2 regions of the Paraburkholderia sprentiae WSM5005 genome follow, and region 2 is predicted to be linked to the other one. Evidence: predicted binding sites of a transcription regulator. Region 2 holds the regulator's gene; the other holds the start of a gene.

Region 1 (9,554 bases), 110 kb from region 2:
AGAGCACGATGAACCGCAGCGTCTCGACGATGCCCGACACCGAACAGACGGCGCTGCGTCTGCAGCGCGACGTGCACGTGAACACCGAGCTGTACACGAACCTGCTCAACAGCGTGCAGCGACTGCGGGTGACGCAAGCCGGACAGGTAGGCGGCGTGCGAGTGGTGGACTTCGCCGAAACGCCCGACGATCCGGTGCGGCCCAGGCGCATGCTCGTGATCTTGATCTCGCTTGGCGGCGGCCTCGCGCTCGGCTTGCTGCTGATCTTCCTGCGACGTGCGATGCGCGGCGGCGTGGAGCGCCCGGACGAACTCGAGGGGATGCTCGGCGTGCCGGTTTTCGCGGTGGTGCCGCGCAGCCGGACGCAATTGCGCCTGCAGGAAAAGGTGTCGCTGCGCCAGCTTGGTCAGCATGTGCTCGCGCAGCAGGCGCCCGAAGATATCGCGGTGGAAGGCGTGCGCAACCTGCGCACCTCGCTGCAACTGTCGCTCGATCACGCGGCCAACAACGTCGTGATGATCACCGGCTCGCGGCCCGATGCGGGCAAGTCGTTCCTGTCGGTGAATCTGGCGACGCTGGTCGCGTCGGCGAACAAGCGCGTGCTGATCATCGACGGCGACATGCGGCGCGGCGACGTGCATTCTCATTTCGGCGTCAGCCATCGGCCCGGACTGTCCGACGTGCTGTGCGGCGGCGATCTGGACGCGATGATCCAGCGCGACGTGCTGCCCGGTCTCGACGTGCTCGCGAAAGGCACGCTGCCCACGCACCCGGCCGAGCTGCTAATGAGCAGACGCTTCGAAGCGATGCTGGAGGTGCTGAAGCCGCAATACGACGTCGTGATCATCGACACGCCGCCGGTGCTCGCCGTGACGGACTCGACGCTGATCGGCCGATACGCGGCGACGACGCTGCTCGTCGTGCGGCATGGGCGTCAGCCGCTGCACGAGATCATCGAAACCACCAAACGGCTGCGTAACGGCGGCGTCGGCCTGCGCGGCGTGCTGCTCACCGACGTGCCGCAAGAAGCGGCGTTCCTCGGCTCGGGGTACCAGGGCGGCTATTACGGCTACGACAGCATCGCCGGCTGACACGGCTGCCCGCGCGCCGCCGTCGCGCGAGATACCGCGAAACCTCAGTGCTTAGTGATGACCCAGCAGAGCGCGCAGTTCGCGCGACTCCTGCGCCGACGGTTGCATGGTTTGCCAAGCCGACTCGTGCGACGCGAGCGCGACGAGCCGCTGCGCGGCTTTGCTGCTCCAATCGATCCGCAACGCTTCGTTGGCGTTGTGCGACGCGCACTCCCAATGTCCGACGTTGCTGCAGCCTCGCGCGAGACTCAGCAACGCGTCTCGTTGCTGCTCTAGCGTGCCGACCTGGGCGCGCATGCGGCGCGCGTCGCGATTGTCGGGCTGTGCGGTGATTGCGGCGGCGAGGCGCGCCTTGGTCGCCGATAGATTGCCTCGTTGCAGATAGCCGCGCGCGGCTCTCAGATTCCGCTCGGCGTCGGCGCGGAGCTTGTCGGCTTGCGTGAGCGGGGCGGGCGTCGTGTCGATGCTGGTGTGGGTGCCCGCGTTGATCGATGCGACTGCCGTGCCGCGCGGTCTGGGCGCGGAGATGGCCGCGCTCGATGCCGTCGTCGGCGCTAGGGTCGGCCCGGTCGCAACGACGGGTGGTGCCGGTGGCGCGACCGGGGCGGTGTGCGCCGGCCCGGCTTGCTGCCGCGCGACGACAACGGCACGCGGCGGTTGCGCGACGATCGACGCGGGCTTCGGCGCGGCAGGCTTCGGCGCCACGGCAACGGACGGCGCCGCATTCTGCGCAACATTCTGCGCGGGAACTTGCGCCGGATGCTCGGAGTGCACGGTGCCGAAGACCGTCACCGGCGTGTCGACGCTCGCATTGTCGTCGTGCAAAAGAACGAAGCCGACATACATCGCGCCGAGCGTCGCGAGCGCGACCGCGGCCAGCGCGAGCGGGTGCCGCCGTCGACGGCCATGCGGCCCGAATGTCGCTTCGTCGATCAGATCGTAGGGGCTCATCCTGGTTTGCGCGGAGTGTCGTGACGAACGCTGCACGGACAAACTCGCGGCCGCTGGCAGCGGTTCGAGCTGCGTGCGCGCTGCGCTCAGCGCTCGGGTGCGTGCGGAGCGGTCGCCGCGCTCGCCGTGCTTGTCGGCCGTATCGAACGAATCGATCGGCAGCCCGTGGCACGCGGGACACGGCGAAAAGCGGTCCGACAGCGGCACGCCGCAGCACGCGCAGTGATGGAAGAATGGCTGATCGGAGGTCGTGTCGCGCGGCATGGCCGTATCGCTCCACTGGCGCCGAAGGCCGGCGCCATCAAAGAGAATCAATGCAACGACGCTCGCAAGCGGCGTCGGCCGGACTACTGGACGACGTAACCGCGAGCCTGCATGCACGCGCCGTAGGCGGCCCAATAACGCGTCATCGGCGGCTCGGGTGCGGGCAGCGGCGGCAGCTTCACGTTCGATGCCGCGTTGGCCTGCATCGAAGCGGTCGCCCCATCCGACGCGCCGGGCGCCGCGCTCGCGCTGGTGCCGGTTGCCGCCGCCGATGCATTCGCCGCCGCGGTGGCCGGCGCGCCCGGCGCGCTGGCGCCGGCCGCGGCTTCGGTCTCGGCTTTCACCGACGATGCGCCGGCAGGCGCTTGCGCGCCCGCCATCGGCGCGCTCGCGGCTTCGGGCGCGCTCGCGCTCCATGGCAGCGGCGTGGCTGAGAACGAACTGGGTGGAAGCGGCGGCCTCGACGGTACGCCGGTCGACGCACCCTTAGCCGCGGGCGGCTGACGCGGCGGAACCTGCGGCTCGTGGGCCATGTTGACCCCGGTCGCCCGGTTCGCCTCGGCGTAGCACATGGCGTTGTCGATGCTGCGCTCGTAAGGGCTCTGACTTCGAATCGGATAGGTGACAGGGCGCCACGCGAATGCGGCAGTGCTCGTCACCAACAGCGTCAGTACGGTATATGTTCTAAATGCCATCGCAGTCACTCCCGCAGCGATGTCTCGCCTTTTTGTGTTTGGTTTCGTGTCGTGCTTTGGTTTTGTGCTTGTTGCGCGTCGGGTTCGAGCTGGTCGTTCGCCCCCGGACGGGCACGTCGCGAATGTTGCTTCGACGAGCGTAGCACCGCGGCTTGACCACGCGATGCATCCGATAGCGCGCGAAAACGCCATCGTGCAGTGCAATCAGGACACAATCAGCGAGGCGGCGTTGCAGATCGGGACAATCCCTGGTCGCCACGAAGGATCGTCAGGAGTCGAAGATGAAGAACCTATCGTATTGCTATCGGCCGCTTTGCGCAGCGCTGTGTCTGTCGATGCTGTCGCTCGCGCCGCTCGCGAGCGGCGCGAGCGACGCCGACATGAGCGCGCAAGCGGCGGGCGAGCGCGCGAGTTTCGCGCAGGCGTTCTGCGGCGTGTCGCCCGCGCGCATCGGCGCCTACAAGGAGCGGCTGCGAAAGGTGCTGACCGGGGCGGCCGATTTCGATCAGCGTTGGGACGCCGGCTGGCAGCGCGCCGACAAGACCAATAGCCAGATGAACGCGCTGCGTGAGCGCGATCCGCAGGAATTCGCGGCGCGCATCAAGATCAATTGCGAGCGGCTCAAATGGATGGCGGGTAATGCGTTGCGCTCGCCTGCGCGCAAATGAGTTGAACGAGACGAGCTGGTCGCTGTCGCGGATCGTTTGACCTCGCCACCTTATGCTCAATTAGGCGAGGGTTTTCCCTGGGGATCGAAGATCCGTCGACGCGGATTGCGGCGCACGGCTGACCTTTGGCTGCCATATCGCCCGTTCGCAGCGCGGCGCGAATCGTCGGATCTCGGCGCAAGTGATTGATTTTGCTGTGATCGCCGCGGGCGCCCACGACTGCATCGCGGCGCGCGCGCCATCCCCGTCGCGGCAAACCCCGGCCCGCAATTCCGTTGTTCCCCACTTCTTGAATTTGTCACTGCCCGTCCATATAATTAGCACTCGCTGCACGAGAGTGCTAACAACATCTCCGGTTGGCTCGCCAGCCGGGTTTTCTCAGCGTTCTTCAGTCTCAATCAGAGAGGAGTATGTATGAACCTTCGTCCTTTGCATGATCGCGTGATCGTCAAGCGTCTGGATCAGGAAACCAAGACTGCGTCGGGCATCGTGATTCCCGAAGCCGCCGCGGAAAAGCCGGATCAGGGCGAAATCCTCGCAGTCGGCCCGGGCAAGCGCGACGACAAGGGTGCAGCCATTGCGCTCGACGTGAAGGTCGGCGACCGCGTCCTGTTCGGCAAGTACGCAGGCCAGACCGTCAAGGTCGACGGCAACGAACTGCTCGTGATGCGCGAGGAAGACATCATGGCCGTGGTGCAGAAGTAAGCACGAAGTCGCTACTTCCCCGGTTATATCCAAAGTATTCAAGGAGTTAGAAGATGGCAGCTAAAGACGTCGTATTCGGTGATTCCGCCCGTGCCAAGATGGTCGAAGGCGTGAACATTCTCGCCAACGCCGTGAAGGTCACGCTGGGTCCGAAGGGCCGCAACGTGGTCCTCGAGCGCAGCTTCGGCGGCCCGACGGTCACCAAGGACGGTGTGTCGGTCGCTAAAGAGATCGAACTGAAAGACAAGCTCCAGAACATGGGCGCGCAAATGGTCAAGGAAGTCGCTTCCAAGACCAGCGACAACGCAGGCGACGGCACGACGACCGCTACGGTTCTCGCGCAATCTATCGTCCGCGAAGGCATGAAGTACGTCGCATCGGGCATGAACCCGATGGACCTGAAGCGCGGTATCGACAAGGCTGTTACAGCCGCAATCGAAGAACTGCGCAAGATCAGCAAGCCGTGCACGACCAACAAGGAAATCGCCCAGGTTGGCGCGATCTCGGCGAACAGCGATACGTCGATCGGCGAGCGCATCGCTGAAGCAATGGACAAGGTCGGCAAGGAAGGCGTGATCACCGTCGAAGACGGCAAGTCGCTGCAAGACGAGCTGGACGTTGTCGAAGGTATGCAATTCGACCGCGGATACCTGTCGCCGTACTTCATCAACAACCCGGACAAGCAAGTCGCCGTGCTCGAAAACCCGTTCGTGCTGCTGCACGACAAGAAGGTGTCGAACATCCGTGATCTGCTGCCGGTACTCGAGCAAGTCGCGAAGGCTGGCCGTCCGCTGCTGATCATCGCTGAAGACGTCGAAGGCGAAGCGCTCGCAACGCTGGTCGTCAACAACATCCGCGGCATCCTGAAGACCGTTGCCGTCAAGGCGCCGGGCTTCGGCGATCGTCGTAAGGCGATGCTGGAAGACATCGCGATCCTGACCGGCGGTCAGGTCATCGCTGAAGAAACCGGCCTCACGCTCGAGAAGGCAACGCTGGCCGAACTGGGCCAGGCGAAGCGCATCGAAGTGGGCAAGGAAAACACCACGATCATCGACGGCGCTGGCGAAGCGGCGAACATCGAAGCTCGCGTCAAGCAAGTGCGCAAGCAGATCGAAGAAGCGACCTCGGACTACGACCGTGAAAAGCTGCAAGAGCGCGTTGCCAAGCTGGCAGGCGGTGTTGCGGTGATCAAGGTCGGTGCTGCGACCGAAGTCGAAATGAAGGAAAAGAAGGCACGTGTCGAAGACGCACTGCACGCAACGCGCGCGGCTGTGGAAGAAGGCATCGTGGCGGGTGGCGGCGTCGCGTTGATCCGCGCGCGTACGGCAATCGCTGGCCTGAAGGGCGCTAACCCCGATCAGGACGCGGGTATCAAGATCGTTCTGCGTGCAATGGAAGAGCCGCTGCGCCAGATCGTCACCAACGGTGGCGAAGAAGCGAGCGTCGTCGTGGCGGCGGTTGCTGCTGGCAATGGCAACTACGGCTACAACGCAGCGACCGGCGAGTACGTCGACCTGGTTGACGCAGGTGTCGTGGACCCGACGAAGGTGACGCGCACGGCGCTGCAAAACGCAGCTTCGGTTGCTGGCCTGCTGCTGACGACCGACGCGGCTGTCTGCGAACTGCCGAAGGAAGACGCGCCGATGCCTGGCGGCATGCCCGGCGGCATGGGCGGCATGGGCATGGACATGTAATTCCGCTCGGGCCTCGTGGTCCGGTCGCGTGGTTGAACCATCGCGACCGGGTCACGGACGAGGCCCGGCTGGAAGTCCATGTGGGGAGTGCGCCGCGAGGCGTTTCCCCAAACGAGAAAACCCGCTTGCGCGGGTTTTTTCGTTTGGGACCTTCGGGATGCCTCTCGTGCCGATCAGGCGCCTGCCGTGTGAGCGGAACGGTGAGTCGACGTACCGAGACATTTCTCGCGCACGTAGTGGAAGATCTGCGCGACGCTTTCTGCGAGGGTGAGCGTTGCGGTGTCGATGCACAGGTCGGGATCGATCGGCGCTTCATAGGGCGCTGATACGCCGGTGAACGAGCTGATCTCGCCAGACCTGGCTTTCGCGTACAGACCTTTGGGATCGCGGCTCGCGCAGGTGGCGAGCGGGGCGGACACATGGGTCTCGACGAATTTGTCGGCTCCGATGATCTCGCGCGCCATTGCCCGGTCTTCGCGTATCGGCGAAATCAGCGCGGTAATCACGATCAGGCCCGCGTCGTTCATCAACTGGGCGACGTGCGCGACACGGCGGATGTTTTCGCGCCGCTCGTGGTGCCCGAAGCCCAGGTCGCTCGCCAGACCGTGGCGGACATTGTCGCCGTCGAGTACATAGCAGGCATGACCGAGCGCGATCAGCTGCTCCTCGAGCGCGAACGCGAGCGTCGATTTGCCGGCGCCGGACAGGCCGGTCAACCAGATCGTGGCCGGCGTCTGATCTAACAGGCGCATGCGGTCCTGCACCCCGATCTTGCCGTCGAAGCGTTGCACGAAGCCGGGCGGCTCTTTCATGGATAAGTTCTCCTGGTTCCTTCGGTTCACTCGCAGTGCCAGCCTTGCCGCCACGCGCCGGCGTTATGCAGGCGTTCGGTGGAATTGGCGATCGTCACGCAAAAGCCTTCGGGAATGCCGTTCGGCAGCGGAATCGAAAATCCACTGTTCGAACTTGGATAGCCGGCGCTCGCTACATCGGGCCGCGGCTCGCCGCTGTGGCCGGTCGCGACGATCTTCGCGCCGACTCGCACCTCGAGCGGCACCGGCCGCTCCGGCTGGCTCAGGTTGACGGCCCAGCCCGACACCATAGCGTCGGTCACCGTATCGACGAAGCCGTCGAACAGATCGACCGGCGCGCGCTGGCGGCTTTGCGCGAACTCGAGATAGGCGTCGATCGGCGCGAGATCGAAACGGCCGATCACCTCATGCACGCGCGACAGGAACGAGCCGTCGAAGCCAAAAACGGTCGAGCTGTAGACGTGAGGATTGTCGAGCTGATTGATTTCGGACTGAATTACCCGCACCAATCCGAGCGCGTCCGAAAAGACGCGGCCTGTTTCCTTCGCATAAGCTTCGACGATTCGATTCGCGTCGTGGAACAGCTCGTAATCAAAGCTATTGTTTTCGATAAACTTTTGTCTTGCTGCTTCGCTTATGTGAGCGTTGCCTTTCGGCGCGCCATTGGTGCGATTCGCTTCGAAATAAAACGGTAATTCCATCCCGGTCGAACCGCAAAGCCGCAGTAAGAATTCGCTCATGTCCTCGCAGACGCCGACGGTGCTGATCTGCTCGCGCAAATGGATTTGCGCGACGGCGAGGCTCGCTTCGTTGACGGCTGGCTCGCCGCTTAGCATCTGCACGAACAGGTTCCTGCCGCCGAGCGATTCGCTGACCCACTCGTCGAGCGATAGCACGCCTTGCTGCGCCAGGGCTTCGGACGTCGACACGCTGACGCCGCGCGTGACCTCGCCGTTCTTGCCGTTCGCCGCATAGTAGTAGTGCGAGATCTGGCGCACGAGCGGATCGCGCAAGATCGTGCAGTAGCTGACTGGATGTTTGATTAGCCGATGAATGCCATACGGTTGATGCCCGCCGCCGACCTGCGTCTCAAGCAGCTTTGCACGGCAGTTTCCCCACCCATCCTGATCCCAGAAAAAGTTAATGAATCGGTCATTACCTTTATTCAAATCAAAACACGAAATGACGGTCGAGCCGCCGCATTTCGGTGGATGGATGAAGAAGCTAGGGAAAGACATGTGGCGACATATGGCTGTTCGTGATGCGTAAAGTCTAGCTAAAGGGTGTCGATGGGGTTGTAACGTTTAATTACGCTCAATAGCGTCTAGTTACATGGACGGTAGCATTGACGCTTTTATGTGAACTAACTGCCGAAAACACCTATGCCCGGCACGAGTACGGCAGTAGCGATACCGGAATCGAATTGCCTATTCGGTCGGCATAAATCGAATGGGAATTCGCAGGAAACCGCGAAAGAGGCACGCAATGAAAAAACCCGCCAAAAGCGGGTTTCAGTCAATACCGACGAATGACGAGGTCAGTGTCGCGCTTCGCCCGGCGCGGCGATCTTGCCTTGCGCGGGCGGGGTTTCGTCGTCGTCGCTGCTGCGTGCCCAGAAGAAGCGATCGGGCATGTGTGCCCCCATGCCGGGCCGGAAGGCGTTGCGCACCGCCTGATAGAGATACTCCTGGCTTTCGCGCACCGCTTCCGCCGGCTCCTGGCCGTTGGCGAGCAGCGCAGCGATCGCCGCGCCCAGCGTATCGGTCAGGCCCGTCAGCCGATGCGGCGCGCGGTCCCACATGTCCTGCCGCAACTGGCCGTCCTCGCTGAACAGCGTGTTGACGAGCCGATGGGTGCCGGTTTCAGTCGATAGAATGTACTCGCAGCCCTGCGACAACAGGTGCGAGATCGCCGCGTCGAGGCTCGGCGCCTCCGCATCGCCGTCGGGCTGCGCGAGCGCGAGCAGCGTGGACGAGTCGGCGACCAGCAGCGTGGTTTGCGGCGCGAGCAGATCGGCGATCGCTTCGCGCAGTTCGTCGGCGGCGAGCACGTGTTCGTCGTCGAGCGTGAAGTCGGGGGCGAGGATCAGCGGGATGTCGTCGTAGTCGGCTACCACTTCGGCGATCGCGCTCACCACCTCGGCGCGCGTGCACGCGCCAACCTTGAAGGCGGCGATCGGCATGTCTTCGAGCAGCATGCGCGCCTGCGTCGCGACCACGTCCGGGTCGAGCCCGGTGACTTCGTCGCAGTTCGCCGAATCCCGCACGGTATAGCCGGTGAGCACCGAAACGCCGTGGCAGCCCATGCTGGCGAGCGTCAATAGGTCGGCCTGCAGGCCGGAGCCGCCGGTAGGATCGGAGAGGCCGAAGGTGAGGACGATCGGAGGCGTGTCGCTGGGCATGAAAATGGATAAGGAAAGCAGGATTTCGGCGCGCGGTGCGCAATTGGCTCAATTATGCGGCCTAAACCGTAGAGAGGGCGTTTTTTCGCGCGGCAGCGCTCGCGCGAAGCCACGCCCCGGTACGGCGGCCGACTCGCCGCGCCAGCGCCGCGAGCTTGCCGGCGGGCGCCCGCCATCGCCTGCGGGGGACCTGCCACCGCCTCGCGGCATGACCCCGCGAGCGTCGCCCGCACCGCGCGGGCGCCCCGCCGAAGGCCGGTCCACGCTACGATT
Region 2 (9,554 bases):
CGGCCGAGCGGATACGCATGCCGTCGTCGATACCGGCCGGAATCTTCACTTCGAGTGTCTTGGTTTCCTTCACCTTGCCCGCGCCGTGGCAGTGATTGCACGGCTCGGGAATGTAGGTGCCGGTGCCGTGGCACTTCGGGCAAGTCTGCTGGATGCTGAAGAAACCCTGCGACATGCGTACCGAACCCGAGCCGCTACAGGTCGGGCAGGTTTCCGGCTTGGTGCCCGGCTTTGCACCGGAGCCGTGACAGACTTCGCACGAGACCCAGCTCGGCACGCGAATTTGCGTGTCGTAGCCGTGCGCAGCCTGTTCGAGCGTGATTTCCATGCTGTAGCGCAGATCGGCGCCACGATACACCTGCGGGCCCGCGCGGCCGCCTCCGCGTGCGCCGCCGGCCGCCTGGCCGAAGATGTCGCCAAAGATGTCGCCGAACGCATCGGCAAAGCCGCCGAAACCTTGCGCGCCCGCCCCACCCATGTTCGGATCGACGCCCGCGTGACCGTACTGATCGTATGCGGCGCGCTTTTGCGAATCCGACAGCATTTCATAGGCTTCCTTCACCTCCTTGAAATGCTCTTCCGCATCCTTGTTGCCCGGATTGCGGTCGGGGTGATGCTTCATCGCGAGCTTGCGATAAGCCTTCTTGATTTCGTCGTCGCTCGAGTTCTTTGCGACGCCCAGAACCTCGTAGTAATCCCGTTTCGCCATATCGGTTCAACGCCGCCGCGCAAAGCGACGCGGTAGCTCCTTGTGAATGCTGTGGAGTCTGACGACTCGTGCGGCCGCTGTCTGCGCCGCGCCAAGGCACGGTTCAAAACAACGCCCTCCATAAAACGAACGTGCCCGGAGAGCCCCAAAAGGCTCGCCAGGCGCGAAAACCGCTCTTGCACTTTGGGCGCCCCAAGGATCCCTTTTCGTGCAGCCGGGCCGCGCACATTGCTGTGCACGGCTTTACGGTCGGATGCCGACCTGGCTTTAATCCTTCTTCACTTCCTTGAAGTCAGCGTCGACCACGTCGTCGGCCTGCTGGCTCGCGCCCGCCGATGCACCGGCACCGCCCGCCGCGCCCGCTGCCGCTTCGGCACCTTGCGCAGCCTGCATGTCGGCGTACATCTTCTCGCCCATCTTCTGCGAGGCCGTGGCCACCGCTTCGATCTTCGCTTCGATCGCGGCTTTGTCGCTCGAGTTGCTCTTCAGCGTGTCTTCGAGATCCTTCAACGCGGCTTCGATCTTGTCCTTCTCGCCAGCTTCGAGCTTGTCGCCGTACTCGGTCAGCGCCTTCTTCGTGCTGTGGACGAGCGCGTCACCCTGGTTGCGCGCGTCGGCCAGCTCACGCAGCTTGTGATCTTCTTCCGCGTTCGCTTCGGCATCCTTCACCATCTTCTCGATTTCGGCTTCGGACAGACCCGAGTTCGCCTTGATCGTGATGCGGTTTTCCTTGCCGGTCGCCTTGTCCTTCGCGCCGACGTGCAGAATGCCGTTCGCGTCGATGTCGAAGCTCACTTCGATCTGCGGCACGCCGCGCGGTGCGGGCGGAATGCCTTCGAGGTTGAACTCGCCGAGCAGCTTGTTGCCCGCTGCCATTTCGCGTTCGCCCTGGAACACCTTGATCGTCACGGCGCTCTGGTTGTCGTCAGCCGTCGAGTAGACCTGCGCGTGCTTGGTCGGGATGGTCGTGTTCTTGTTGATCATCTTCGTCATCACGCCGCCGAGCGTTTCGATGCCGAGCGACAGCGGGGTCACGTCGAGCAGCAGAACGTCCTTGCGGTCGCCCGACAGAACCTGGCCCTGGATCGCGGCACCAACGGCCACGGCTTCGTCCGGGTTCACGTCACGGCGCGGATCCTTGCCGAAGAATTCCTTCACCTTTTCCTGCACCTTCGGCATACGGGTCATACCGCCGACCAGGATCACGTCGTCGACTTCGCCGACCTTCACGCCCGCGTCCTTGATCGCGACGCGGCACGGCTCGATGGTGCGTTCGATCAGGTCTTCGACCAGCGCTTCCAGCTTGGCGCGCGTGATCTTCAGGTTCAGGTGCTTCGGACCCGATGCGTCCGCCGTGATGTACGGCAGGTTGATTTCGGTCTGCTGGCTCGACGACAGCTCGATCTTGGCCTTTTCAGCCGATTCCTTCAGGCGCTGCAGCGCGAGCACGTCTTTCGACAGATCGACGCCCTGCTCCTTCTTGAACTCGCCGATGATGTAGTCGATGATGCGCTGGTCGAAGTCTTCCCCGCCAAGGAACGTATCGCCGTTCGTGGACAGCACTTCGAACTGCATTTCACCGTCGACATCCGCGATTTCGATGATCGACACGTCGAACGTACCGCCGCCCAGGTCGTACACCGCGATCTTGCGGTCGCCCTTTTCAGCCTTGTCCAGACCAAAGGCCAGAGCCGCGGCGGTCGGTTCGTTGATGATCCGCTTGACTTCCAGACCGGCGATGCGGCCAGCGTCCTTGGTCGCCTGACGCTGGCTGTCGTTGAAGTACGCCGGCACCGTGATCACGGCTTCCGTGACGGTCTCGCCGAGGTAGTCCTCAGCGGTCTTCTTCATCTTGCGCAGCACTTCGGCGGAGATTTGCGGCGGCGCGAGTTTCTGGTCGCGCACTTCGACCCATGCGTCACCGTTGTCGGCCTTGATGATCTTGTAGGGCATCAGGCCGATGTCCTTCTGCACTTCTTTCTCTTCGAAGCGGCGGCCGATCAGGCGCTTGACCGCGAACAGCGTGTTCTTCGGGTTCGTGACCGACTGACGCTTGGCCGGCGCGCCAACCAGGATCTCGCTGTCTTCCATGTAAGCGATGATCGACGGCGTGGTGCGCGCGCCTTCCGAGTTCTCGATGACCTTGACCGAATTGCCTTCCATGATCGCCACGCACGAGTTGGTCGTGCCGAGGTCGATGCCGATAATTTTGCCCATTTTGTAAATCTCCTGACTTTGATCGCTGCGGAAAGCGCCCGGTTGGCCCAACTGGCGGCGGGACGATCCGCTCTCAATTCATACCTGCACTCAAAATAAGTGCGGCAACATCGTTTTCAAGACCTCTTTTGCGATGCGGTCTTTAATTTTTTCAATCGCGCGACGGCTTCGTGACTCTTCGGTCCGAGTCCGCTCCGTCAGCCTGCGCGGCGCTCCGGCGCGCCCCGCAGCAAGTGCCTGAATCGACGGGATCTTTTGCGACACGAAGCGAGGATGCGGACGCTTCGGCCGCGCACGCCCGAAGCGCACGTCGCCGTGCTTACTTCGGCGCCGCGACGGTGACGAGCGCGGGACGCAGCACGCGATCCGCGATCACGAAGCCCTTTTGCAGCACCGCGACGACGGTATTCGGCTCCTGGTCGGCCGGCACCATCGAAATAGCCTGATGGCGATGCGGGTCGAACTTTTCGCCGACCGGATTGATGGCCACGACGCGGCCCTTCTCGAGCGCGCCGCTCAACTGACGCAGCGTGAGCTCGACGCCTTCGCGGACCTTCTGCAGGTCGTCGGATGAGTGGGCAACGGCCGCCTCGAGACTGTCGACCACTGGCAGCAGATGCTCGGCGAAGCTCTCGATCGCAAACTTGTGCGCCTTGGCGACGTCTTCCTGAGCGCGACGACGCACGTTTTCGGTTTCGGCCTTCGCGCGCAGGAAGCTTTCCTGCAGTTCGGCGATCTTCGCCTGAGCGTCGGCCAGCGCCTGCTCGTCGGCACCCTGGGCCGGTTCAGCGGGCGCGCCGGGGTCCTGCTGTTGAGCGGCGGCCTCGGCGGCCTCGGCGGCCTGGCGCGCGGCTTCGTCGGCGGGCGTGGGATTCTGGCTCGTCGGGTTCTCTTGCGTGTTTTCCATGTCGCTGAAAGTCGTTAAAGGTAAAAGCCAAAGGCGGCGAAAGCCGTTCCGACACGCGGCGATGTGTGCTTGCTAAATCGCGTCGTGCGTCTTCGCGCCGAGCCGCCAGACCTGTCCCCAGATGGGGCCTGAAAAAGCCGTTTCAAGCGGCTCCGTGGGTTTTTTCGCACCGCCGACGTGCCGGCGAAATGCGCCGTAACAAGCATTAACGCGGCGGAATCAGATAGGGATTGAGTGCGGCCTGCAACTGACCTATTCTCCAATCATGGACCGGTCAACGCCACGTTAACCCTAATCTGACGTAAGCCTTACCGTCGCCTGAGAGTCCTTCCGATAGCCTGTCCCGGCCTACCACCTTCCCAAGGGAGTACCGTGAAACTGACCTTTGCCATCGGGGTGGTCGCATTGGTACTGATCGCGGGCACCACGACCATCTGCATGTCCGGTGCAGTCAACGACCACACCACCGAATACGGCGGCGTGCACGCCACCATGGAGCAGTTTTTCAATCCCCACCTGAAAATCTGTCGATAGTGCGCCGGTCGCGTTTGGTCGGCCGCCCGTGCAGTGCGGCGGCCGGCTCGTGATAGACCTTGCGCCGCTCCTGTTCGACCTGCCGCTTCGCCTTGCTCTGCGCGGTTTCCACATAAAGCGTCTGCGCGACGCTCGCCGGACCGCGTACATCGCAGACGCCCAGCACCTCCACCTGCCACACATACCGCTCGATCTCGATGTCGACCAGATCGCCGACGCGCACGTCCTTCGCCGGCTTCACCGTCGCGCCGCCGATGCGCACCCGCCCCTTCTCGACCGCCTCCGCGGCCAGCGAACGCGTCTTGAAAAAGCGCGCGGCCCACAGCCATTTGTCGATGCGCAGTTTCGAGCCCGGTTCGGTTGCAATGTGGTAGTTCATCTGCGTATTCAAGCTCCTGTCGCGTGCGGCACCGGCATCGCCTGCACCGGCCAACCCTGCAGATGCTGCGCGACGATTTCGCCGAGCGCGGCAACCCACGGCTGCGACGCGTTCAGACAGGCGATCCGGTGAAACTCCTTGCCACCCGCCCGCAGAAATTCGTCGCGCACTTCCATGCCGATTTCCTCGATCGTTTCGAGGCAGTCGGCGGTGAAACCCGGGCAAAACACGTCAGCACGCCGCACGCCTGCCGCGCCGAGTTCCTTCAGCGTCGGCGCTGTGTAGGGCTGCAGCCATTCGGCCTTGCCGAAGCGCGACTGGAACGTGATGCGGCATTCGACCGGCGTCAGCTCGAGCGCCTGCGTCAGCAGCGCACCGGTCTGCTGGCATTGCTCGTGGTACGGATCGCCCAGATCGAGGGTGCGCTTGGGTACGCCGTGGAAACTGAGCACGAGTTTGTCGCCCGCCGGGAAGTCGGGGCGGCCGTGCTGATGCCAGTAGTGACGCACCTGCGCGGCGAGCGCCGCGATATATGCCGGGTGATCGGCGTACTGGCGCACCGTGCGGATTTCCGGCTGATTGCGCATGCGCTTGAGCGCGGAAAATGCTTCGTCGAAAGCGGTCGCGGTGGTCGATGCGGAATATTGCGGATACATCGGCACCAGCAACACGCGCTCGGCACCCGCGAGCTTTAGTTGATTGAGCATTGCCGGAATGCCGGGGGTGCCGTAGCGCATCGCGTAGTCGACCAGCACCGTGTAGTCGTTCAGTTGCAGCAGGTGGTGCAAACCCTCCAGCTGCTTCTCGGTATGGACACGTAGCGGCGAGCCCTCGGGCATCCAGACCGCCGCGTACTTTTTCGCGGAGCTGCGGCCGCGAAACGGCAGAATCAACAGACGCAGAATCAGCTGCCACAGCAGCGCCGGGATTTCGACCACGCGCGGATCGGACAGGAACTGCGCGAGGTAGCGGCGGACCGCACGCGGCGTCGGCGCGTCGGGCGTGCCGAGATTGATCAGCAAGACCGCGACGCGATGCGACGTGGCGTTCTGGGAAGGCCGCTCGAGGTCGAAGCGCATAGGCAACAGAAATCACCGCTTCACGCGGCGAGTCGATCAGTGGAGATTCATTATAGCGGCGCGGGTTCTGCCCGGCGCCGCCAGACATCCCTGGCCGTTCGGACGATTGGCAGACGCCGCGCGTTCGCGCATCATGGCCGGCACGGGTTGCGATGACGGCTCCGCGAAGCAGGGGACTATTGCTGGCTGAGCGTGATGGACAGCAGCCGCGCGGTGATGTCGACGATCGGAATCACGCGGTTGTAGGCCATGCGGGTCGGCCCGATCACGCCGAGCGTGCCGACGATCTTGCCGTTCACCTCGTACGGCGCGGTAACGACGCTCATTTCCTCGATCGGCACCAGATTCGATTCGCCGCCGATGAAAATCTGCACGCCCGCCGCATGACTCGACACGTCGAGCAACTGAAGGAGGCTGGTCTTCTGGTCGAACACATCGAACAGCTTGCGCAGGCGCGCCATGTCGGACGAAAGATCGGCAACTTCGAGCAGATTGCGCTCGCCAGAAATCAGCACGGTCTCACCGGTGTCGGATTCGTCGGTGCTTGCGGTGACGGCCGCGTGCATCAGCGAGGTCATGTCGCCGCGCAGCTCGTCGATTTCCTCGCGCAGGCGCCGGCGCACTTCGTCGAACGACAGGCCCGCGAAGTGCGCGTTGATGTAATTGGAGGCTTCAACCAGTTGCGAAGGCGAAAAGTCGCGCTGGGTGGCGAGGATGCGGTTTTGCACGTCGCCTTCGGGCGTCACGATGATCAGCAGAATGCGTTGGTCCGACAGGCGCATGAATTCGATCTGCTTGAACACATGGCTGCGACGCGGCGTGAGCACAACGCCGGCGAACTGCGACAGGTTGGACAGCACGCTCGCCGCCGCGGCGACGATCTTCTGCGGTTCGCCCACTTGCAGCGTGGTCTTGACGGTGCGCATCACCGCCTCTTCGTCGGCGGCGGATTCGACCGTCAGCATCGTGTCGACGAACAGACGATAGCCGCGCGGCGTCGGAATGCGTCCCGCCGAGGTATGCGGACTGATCACGAGCCCGAGATCCTCGAGGTCCGACATCACGTTGCGGATCGTGGCCGGGCTCAGTTCGAGGCCCGAATAACGTGACAGCGTGCGCGAACCGACCGGCTGACCTTCGGCGATGTAGCGCTCAATCAGCGTTTTGAGGAGGGTTTGTGCGCGAGGATCTAGCATGACGAAAAATTTTAGCTCAATGGCACCGCAGCCGCGAGCGCCCGCGGCGTCCGCCCCCAGCGAATGCGCCGCCGTCGGCCAGCTCGCATGTCATCAGGTCTTCACCATTCTAACGACAATCGCGACATGCGCTGACACCCTGCGTGCGCAGGACCACAGCCGGGTTGGTCGGCGGTTCTTTTCAGGCCCTACCTATGGTGTAATGCCGGCATGCAAGTGACCAGCCAGTTCAAGACCGTCGCGCTCGTCGGGCGCAGCAATACGCCAGGCATCGCCGAGCCGCTGACCGCGCTCGCCGCGTGCATCGCGAAGCTCGGCCTCGAAGTCGTGTTCGAAGCCGACACGGCCGCCGAGATCGGCGTGACCGACTATCCGGCGCTGCGTCCCGCCGAGATCGGCGCGCGTGCCGACGTCGCCGTGGTGCTCGGCGGCGACGGCACGATGCTCGGCATCGGCCGCCAGCTGGCGCCGTATCGCACGCCCTTGATCGGCATCAACCACGGACGGCTCGGCTTCATCACGGACATCCCGATCTCCGACATGCGCGAGATCGTGCCGCAAATGCTGTCCGGCAATTTCGAGCGCGAGGAGCGCGTGCTGCTCGAAGCGCGCATCGTGCGCGACGGCACGGCGATCTACCACGCGCTCGCGTTCAACGACGTGGTGGTCAACCGTAGCGGCTTCTCGGGTATGGCGGAGCTGCGCGTGTCGGTCGACGGCCGCTTCATGTACAACCAGCGCTCGGACGGCCTGATCGTCGCGACGCCGACCGGCTCGACCGCGTACGCGCTGTCGTCGCAGGGGCCGATCCTGCATCCGCAACTGCAAGGCATCGTGCTCGTGCCGATCGCGCCGCACGCGCTGTCGAACCGGCCGATCGTGTTGCCGGACGAATCGAAGGTCAGCATCCAGATCGTTTCCGGGCGCGAGGTGAACGTCAATTTCGACATGCAGTCGTTCACGTCGCTGGAGCTCGGCGACACGATCGAGGTGCGCCGTTCGCGCCACACGGTGCCGATGCTGCATCCGGTCGGCTATAGCTATTACGCGACGCTGCGCAAGAAGCTGCACTGGCACGAGTACCCGTCGCACGAAGAAGACCCGAGACCGTAAGCGGCGCTCTGAATTGCGCACACCGCCGCGGCCGACACCCGAATCCCAAGCTCACCCGAAGACTCCCATGCTTCGCCATCTCTCGATACGCGACTTCGTCATCGTCGCCGCGCTCGACCTCGAATTCGACAGCGGCTTTACCGTTTTCTCGGGCGAAACCGGCGCCGGCAAATCGATTCTGATCGACGCGCTCGCGCTCGCGCTAGGCGCGCGCGCCGAGGCGAGCGTCGTGCGCACCGGTGAAAGTCGCGCCGACATTACCGCGGAGTTCGAAACGCACGCGCAGGTCGATCAATGGCTCGACGCGCAGGCGCTCGGCGCGGCCGACGACGGCCTGCACGGCGGCACCGTGATGCTGCGGCGGGTGGTCGACGCGAACGGCCGCTCGCGCGCGTTCATCAACGGCACGGCGGCCACGCTCACGCAGCTACGCGAGCTCGGTGAAATGCTCGTCGACATTCACGGCCAGCACGCGCACCAGTTGCTGATGCGCCCGGACGCGCAGCGCGAACTGTTCGACACGCACGCGGGCCTGTCCGAGATGGCCGCCGCCGTCACGCGCGCGTGGCGCTCGTGGCGCGACAAGGCGCAGGCGGTCGAGCACGCGCAGACGCGCGATCGCGAGCTGCAACTCGAGCGCGAGCGGCTCGCGTGGCAGCTCACCGAGCTGGACAAGCTCGCGCCGCAGCCCGGCGAATGGGAAGAGGTCAACACCGAGCACCGGCGGCTGTCGCATTCCGCGAATCTGATCGACGGCGTGCAGGGCGCGCTCGGCGCGCTGTCCGAATCGGACGACGCGATGATCACGCAACTCGGCTCGATCGTGTCGAAGGTGCGCGACCTCGCGGACATCGACCCGGCGCTGAACGACGTGCTCGCCGCGCTGGAACCGGCCGAAATCCAGTTGCAGGAAGCCGCGTATTCGCTGAGCCACTACGCGCAGAAACTCGAGCTCGATCCGCAGCGGCTCGCGCAGGTCGAAAAACGCCTCGACGCGCTGCACTCGGCCGCGCGCAAATTCCGCCTGCAACCGGCGATGCTGCCGGAAGAACACGCGGCGCGGCGCCAGCAATTGGCCGCGCTCGACGCGGCCGCCGATCTCGACGGCCTACGCGCCGCCGAGGCACAAGCGAAGGAAGTGTTCGTCGCCGAGGCGAAAAAACTCTCGAAGGCACGCGTCAAGGCAGGCAAGGCGCTCGGCGAGGCGGTCACGACCGGCATGCAGGAACTGTCGATGAAAGGCGGCAGCTTCGAAGTCGCGCTGGTGCCGCTGCCTGAAGGGGGCGCGCACGGGCTAGAGCAGATCGAGTTCCGCGTCGCCGGTCATGCCGGCGTGCCGCTGCGGCCGCTCGCGAAGGTCGCGTCGGGCGGCGAACTCGCGCGTATCAGTCTCGCGCTCGCGGTGATCGCGAGCGCGGCC

The links. The regulator HrcA, encoded in region 2, represses chaperone genes, less so after heat shock. The targets are predictions, from matches to a motif close to TTAGCACTCNNNNNNNNNGAGTGCTAA.
Region 1: the regulator HrcA is predicted to act here: its motif matches at 3,987-4,013, upstream of groES (co-chaperone GroES).

The regions. Positions count from the first base shown of each region.
Region 1 is NZ_CP017561.2:591,336-600,889, forward strand. Features, by position in the region: gene BJG93_RS02755 (polysaccharide biosynthesis tyrosine autokinase) at 1-1,091, shown strand, start outside; gene BJG93_RS02760 (hypothetical protein) at 1,143-2,306, opposite strand; gene BJG93_RS02765 (hypothetical protein) at 2,390-3,001, opposite strand; gene BJG93_RS02770 (hypothetical protein) at 3,283-3,669, shown strand; gene groES (co-chaperone GroES) at 4,084-4,374, shown strand; gene groL (chaperonin GroEL) at 4,428-6,068, shown strand; gene cysC (adenylyl-sulfate kinase) at 6,242-6,880, opposite strand; gene BJG93_RS02790 (chondroitin 4-O-sulfotransferase) at 6,907-7,893, opposite strand; gene BJG93_RS02795 (hypothetical protein) at 7,930-8,142, shown strand; gene BJG93_RS02800 (hydroxymethylpyrimidine/phosphomethylpyrimidine kinase) at 8,418-9,281, opposite strand.
Region 2 is NZ_CP017561.2:485,655-495,208, reverse strand. Features, by position in the region: gene dnaJ (molecular chaperone DnaJ) at 1-709, opposite strand, end outside; gene dnaK (molecular chaperone DnaK) at 977-2,926, opposite strand; gene grpE (nucleotide exchange factor GrpE) at 3,246-3,833, opposite strand; gene BJG93_RS02290 (hypothetical protein) at 4,206-4,367, shown strand; gene BJG93_RS02285 (RNA-binding S4 domain-containing protein) at 4,339-4,746, opposite strand; gene hemH (ferrochelatase) at 4,755-5,825, opposite strand; gene hrcA (heat-inducible transcriptional repressor HrcA) at 6,002-7,021, opposite strand; gene BJG93_RS02270 (NAD kinase) at 7,232-8,134, shown strand; gene recN (DNA repair protein RecN) at 8,202-9,554, shown strand, end outside.